Linked DNA regions of Massilia sp. METH4. The protein of the gene in region 2 interacts with the protein of the main gene of each other region in a pairwise test. Links are inferred from orthologs where the notes say so. Each region holds a gene or a part of one and is shown on either strand. Other genes may lie near its edges.

Evidence for each region.
Region 1: the proteins of pheT (region 2) and secD interact in binary tests that used the Escherichia coli proteins (3 or more experiments, as listed by UniProt). The link is inferred for Massilia sp. METH4 from one-to-one orthologs.

What each region holds. Positions count from the first base shown.
Region 1 is NZ_CP146614.1:1,381,746-1,384,876, forward strand. Bases 51-3,026 are described here. They hold secD (protein translocase subunit SecD), read right to left. Parts: upstream 2,482-3,026; coding sequence 619-2,481; downstream 51-618. Other genes in these bases: secF (protein translocase subunit SecF), read right to left, coding at 51-592; yajC (preprotein translocase subunit YajC), read right to left, coding at 2,548-2,880; tgt (tRNA guanosine(34) transglycosylase Tgt), read right to left, coding at 2,997-3,026. In the rest of the region: more of secF, read right to left, coding at 1-50; more of tgt, read right to left, coding at 3,027-3,131. UniProt on the Escherichia coli protein: Part of the Sec protein translocase complex. Interacts with the SecYEG preprotein conducting channel. SecDF uses the proton motive force (PMF) to complete protein translocation after the ATP-dependent function of SecA.
Region 2 is NZ_CP146614.1:6,182,010-6,185,109, forward strand. What follows is about bases 85-3,100. They hold pheT (phenylalanine--tRNA ligase subunit beta), read right to left. Parts: upstream 2,798-3,100; coding sequence 371-2,797; downstream 85-370. Other genes in these bases: pheS (phenylalanine--tRNA ligase subunit alpha), read right to left, coding at 2,811-3,100.

The DNA.
Region 1 (3,131 bases), 4.8 Mb from region 2 along the record:
GCAGGTTGGCGATAATCGCCGCCACCGCGTACTTCCACTCGAAGCGGATGGCCAGGTAGACCATCACGCCGATCACCACCATGATCAGCGCGTTGATGCCGTTCTGCGCCAGTTCCTCGCCCACCATCGGGCCGACGAATTCCACGCGCTGCAGCGAGATCACTTCCTTGCCGGCCGCGTCCACGCAGGCCGTGCGCGCGTGGTGGTCGCCCTGCGGCGATACCTGGTCGAACTGCTTCACGCTGCCCTGGTCGGCGCGGCACAGCGCGTCGAAGGCGCGTGCCGACGTGGTGTCGGAGCTGGAGCCTGGCGTGATCGGCAGGCGGATCAGCACGTCGCTGGCGGTGCCGAACGTGCTGGCTTCCGGATGCTCGAAGCCCGCGCCGCGCAGCGATTCGCGCATGCGCTCCAGGTTGGCCGCCTGCGGATACTTCACTTCCACCAGCGTGCCGCCCTTGAACTCGATGGACAGGTGCAGGCCCTTGGTGGCCAGGAAGAACACGGCCGCCACGAACGTCAGCGCCGACACGACGTTGAAGATCGTCGCGTAGCGCATGAACGGGATGTCTCTATGAATGCGGAAAAATTCCATGAAATCCTCTTATTGAGCGATGGCCGTTACTGCGCCTGGCCCGGTTTCCACACCGTGCCGATCGACAGCGACTGCAGTTTCTTCTTGCGGCCGTACCACAGGTTGACCACGCCGCGCGACACGAAGACGGCGGAGAACATCGAGGTAAGGATGCCCAGGCCGTGCACGATGGCGAAGCCGCGGATCGCACCCGAACCGAACACCAGCAGCGCCAGCGCCACGATCAGGGTCGTCACGTTCGAGTCGAAGATGGTGGCCCAGGCGCGGTCGAAACCGGCCGAGATGGCGGCCTGCGGCGAGGCACCGCCGCGTAGCTCTTCGCGCACCCGCTCGTTGATCAGCACGTTGGCGTCGATCGCCATGCCCAGCGCCAGCGCGATAGCGGCGATACCCGGCAAGGTCAGCGTGATGCCCATCAGCGACAGGATCGCCACCAGCAGCAGCAGGTTCACGCCCAGCGCCAGCACGGAGAAGAAGCCGAACACCATGTAGTAGATGATCATGAAGACGGCGATCGCCAGGAAGCCGTACATCGTGGCGTTGAAGCCCTTCTTGATGTTCTCGGCGCCCAGTTGCGGGCCGACCAGGCGTTCCTCGATGACTTCCATCGGCGCGTACAGCGCGCCGGCGCGCAGCAGCAGCGCCAGTTCGGTGGAGTTCTCGACGCTGCCCATGCCCGTGATGCGGAAGCGGCTGCCCAGTTCGTCCTGGATCGTGGCGACCGACAGCACCTCCGGCTTGCCTTTTTCGTACAGCACGATGGCCATGCCCTTGCCCACGTTGTCGCGGGTGGCTTCGCGCATGCGGCGGCCGCCGTCGCCGTTCAGGTCGATCGACACGGCCGGCTGCTGGTTCTCGTCGAACGATGCGGTGGCCGACGAGATGTAGTCGCCGGAGATGATCACATCCTTCTTCAGCACGACCGGCACGTTCTTGCCGACGGTGAACAGCTCGGAATTGAACGGGATCGCGGCCGTCAGCTCGGTGCCGCGCGGAACGGTCTGGTCGACCAGGCGCACTTCCAGCGTGGCGGTGCGGCCGATGATGGACTTGGCACGTGCCACGTCCTGCACGCCCGGCAGCTGCACCACGATACGGTCGGCGCCCTGCTGCTGGATGATCGGTTCGGAGACGCCCAGTTCGTTGACGCGCTTGGACAGCGTGGCAATGTTCTGCTTCACGCCGTTATCCAGCGTAGCCTTCAGCGCGGCGGGCTTCATCGAGCCTGTCAGGGTCAGGTCGGTACCGTTGTTGCCGTCGGCGAACTGCAGGTCGGTCATGTCGCCCAGCGCGTTGCGCGCGGCCTGGCGGGTGGCTTCGTCGCGGAATTTCACGACGATGGAGTCGCCCACGCGCTCGATGCCGGCATGGCGCACGCTCTTGTCGCGCAGCTCGCCGCGAATGGCGGCCTGGAAGCCCTGGATGCGCTTGTTCAGCGCTGCCTTGGTATCCACCTGCATCAGGAAGTGCACGCCGCCGCGCAGGTCGAGGCCCAGGTACATCGGGTGGGCGCCGAGCTTCTGCATCCATGCCGGCGTATTGGCCATCAGGTTGCTGGTGACGATATAGGCCGGGTCGGCCGGATCGGCGTTCAAGCCTTTTTCCAGCGCGAGCTTGGCCTTGAACTGCGCGTCGATGTCGACGAACCGGGCGCGCACGGAGGGACTGCTCGTTCCCGCGTCGAAGGTGACGCCGGTCGTGGCGACCTTCGCCTCGCCCAGGATCTGCTCGACGCGGGTGACGATATCGCTACCCACCTTCACCGTGGACTTGCCGCTGGTGATCTGCAGGGCGGGCGATTCACCCATGTAGTTAGGTGCCGTGTACAGTGCCCCCAGCAGCACGACGACGGCAATGATGATGTATTTCCAGATGGGATAACGATTCATGATCTTCAGCGTGGTTGGCCGATAACAAAAGCGGGCGGTGATGCCGCCCGCTTCCTGTGCGAGGTCTTACAGCCCCTTGAGCGTACCCTTCGGCAGCAGCGTCGTCACCGACGGCTTCTGCACGACGATTTCCGTGTTCGGCGCGATTTCCAGCGTCACGTACGCATCGGTGACCCTGGACACGCGGCCCAGGATGCCGCCGACCGTCACGACTTCGTCGCCCTTGGCGAGCGCGTCCATCATGGCCTTCTGTTCCTTGGCACGTTTCTGCTGCGGACGGATCATCAGGAAATACATGACCACGAACATCAGGATCAGCGGCACGAAGGTCGAGAGATTGCTCATCATCGACGCGTCGGCGGCGCCGGCGGTTTGAGCATATGCGTTGGAAATGAACACGGGTGACTCCAATGTGATTAAAAAAAACAGCGCTGTATTCTAGCACTGGCCAAAGGCGCTTAGATCGGGCCTGTTTTACATTATTGCAAGACCCATTTCCCGCGCCTTCGTCCGCTTTACACGCCCCTGGCGCGATCTGCGTGGAACTGCTTGACCCACTCCGGGAACCGGTCTTCATCGAGCGCATCGCGCATCTGCTGCATGATGTCCAGGTAGTAGTGCAGGTTGTGGATCGTGTTCAGCCGAGCCCC
Region 2 (3,100 bases):
AGCGCTGATTGCAAAACCGCGGTGTCGTTGTTGTTAATTTTGCTGCCCTGCCTTTACAAAGTACGTGGGTCCGGCATTGCCGGACCCGCTTGTTTGAACCGATTGTTGTCTATTCTGAATGAATGCTGCAGTGCACGGAAGGGTTACACGGTACTTACTGCCGAGCTTAAGCCCTACCTAAGTTACAGCTCAGTTACAGCTCAGCTACAACGCAGGCACAACCCAGCCACGACCCGGTAAGACACAAGTTACCACGACAGGCACCCGCTACACCCCGCATGCCTGGTGCAAGGTGCAAGGTGCAAGGTGCAACACGCCTCTACCTCGCCGCGCACCGCCCGGCAGCTTTTCCGCTGCCGGCACCCACCTGTTACTTGCGCACTTTCGCGCCCAGCTTTTGCGTTGCCGCATCAGCCAGCGAACCCATCAATGCATCGACGATTTCGTCCTGCAGGGTTGTTTGAGTATCTTGCAAGCTAAAGCGGAAAGCAAGCGATTTCTCGTCCGACGCGAGGCCAACGCCACGGTATTCGTCAAACAAAACAATGGCTTGCACGATGCGCGCGTGATCGCTGGCAGCGACCGCGGCCGCGAAGACATCCAGCAATTGCTGGGCTGCCACGGCCTGCGGCACCACCAGGGCGAGGTCGCGGCTGGTGCCCGGAAACTTGGAAATTTCCGTGTAAGCCGGCACTGCACGTTGTTGCAACGCAACGGCATCGACCTCGAACACGACCGGCGCCTTCGGCAGGTCGTATTTTTGCAGCCAGCGCGGATGCAGCTCGCCGATGAAACCGATCACCTTGCCGTCCAGCGACACGGAAGCAGCGCGGCCCGGGTGCAGCGCCGGGTGCTCCAGCTTGGCGAAGCGCAGGTGCGCCGGGGCGAACAGCGCTTCCAGGTCGGCCTTCACGTCGAAGAAGTCGGCGTCGCGCGTCGGCAAGCCCCACTGCTCGTCCGCCTGCGGGCCATAGGCGATCGCGCCGATGCGCTGCGGCTGGTCATAGCCGGCGACCGTCAGCGGACCATCCTGCACGGCCGCATCGCGCTTGTACACGGCGCCCACCTCGAATACGCGCACGCGCGGCGCCTTGCGGTTGACGTTGTAGCGCACGTTCGCGACCAGGCTGCCGATCAGCGACGAGCGCATCACGGACAGCTGGCTGGCGATTGGATTCTGCAGCTTGATCGGATTGTCGTTGCCGTTGAAGTCCTGTTCCCACTGCGCTTCCACGAAGCTCATGTTCACCACTTCCTGGTAGCCCAGGTCGGCCAGCTGGTGGCGCACGGCGAAGATGGAACGCTCGTTTTCCGGCGCGATGTGCATCGTGTTCTCGGCCACCGGCGGCTTGGCCGGGATGTTCTCGAAGCCGTACACGCGCGCCACTTCCTCGATCAGGTCTTCCTCGATCTCGATGTCGAAGCGGTAGCTCGGCGCCGTCACGCTGAACACGCCATTCTCGAGGGTAAATGGCAGCGCCAGGCGCGTGAAGATGTCAGCGACGACTTCATCGGTCAGCGGCACGCCGATCACCTTCTGGGCGCGCGCCGTGCGCAGTTGCACGGGCTTGCGCTCGGGCAGGTTGACGACCTGGTCGTCGATGGCGCCGACCTGCGTTTCCGGCGTGCCGCAGATTTCCAGGATCAGCGCGGTAATGCGCTCGATGTGCTCGGGAATCGTCGCGTAATCGACGCCGCGCTCGAAGCGGTGCGCCGCATCGGTCGAGAAGTTGTACTTGCGGGCACGGCCCTGGATGGCGTTCGGCCACCAGAACGCCGCTTCCACGTACACATTCGTCGTGTCCAGCGACACGGCCGTGGCGTCGCCGCCCATGATGCCGGCCAGCGATTCGACCTGCTGGTCGTCGGCCACCACGCCCACCCACTCATCGACGGAAACCGTGTTGCCGTTCAAGAGCTTCAGGGATTCGCCGGCTTTGCCCCAGCGCACTTCCAGGCCGCCATGGATCTTGTCCAGGTCGAACACGTGCGACGGACGGCCCAGCTCCAGCATCACATAGTTCGAGATGTCGACCAGGGCCGACAGCGAACGCTGGCCGCTGCGCTCCAGGCGCCGCTTCATCCAGTCCGGCGTTGCCGCCTTGGCGTTCAGGTTGCGGATGACACGGCCGGCAAAGCGGCCGCACAGGTCCGGCGCGCTGATCTTTACAGGCAGTTTCTCATCCAGGTTGACGGCCGCGGGTGCGCTCTGCGGCGCATTCAGCGGCGAGCCCGTGAGCGCGGCCACTTCGCGTGCCACGCCCAGCACGGACAGGCAATCGGCCTTGTTCGGCGTGAGCTTGATCGTGAATTTCAGGTCGTTCAGCGCGTAGTAGTCGCGGAAGTTCTGGCCGACGGGCGCATCGTCCGGCAGTTCCAGCAGCCCGCCATGGTCTTCGGACAGCTTCAGTTCGCGCGCGGAGCACAGCATGCCCTGCGACTCGACGCCGCGCAGCTGGCCCACTTTGATGACAAATGGCTTGCCGTCGGCACCCGGCGGCAGCACGGCGCCGGCCGTGGCGCACGCCACTTTCAGGCCCTGGCGCACGTTCGGCGCGCCGCACACGATGTTCAGCATGGTGCCGGTACCCACGTCGACCTGGCACACGTTCAGGCGGTCGGCGTTCGGGTGTTTCTGTACTTCGCGCACGTGGCCGACCACCACGTGGGTGAACGGCGGCGCGACGGCTTCGACCTCTTCCACTTCGAGGCCGGACATCGTCAGCAGGTGCGACAGCTCATCCGAATTCATCTTCGGATCGACCATCGTGCGGAGCCAGTTTTCGGAGAATTGCATGATCAGCTTCTTCTTAGTTGAATTGTTTCAGGAAGCGCAGGTCGCCTTCGTAGAACAGGCGCAGGTCGTTCACGCCGTAGCGCAGCATCGTCAGGCGCTCGAGGCCGGAGCCGAACGCGAAGCCGATGTATTTTTCCGGGTCCAGCCCGAAATTGCGCACGACGGTCGGGTGCACCTGGCCCGAACCGGACACTTCCAGCCAGCGGCCCTTGAGCGGGCCGGAACCGAAGGCGATGTCGATCTCGGCCGACGGTTCCGTAAACGGGAAGTAGGAGGGGCGGAAGCGGACCTGCAGGTCGTCCG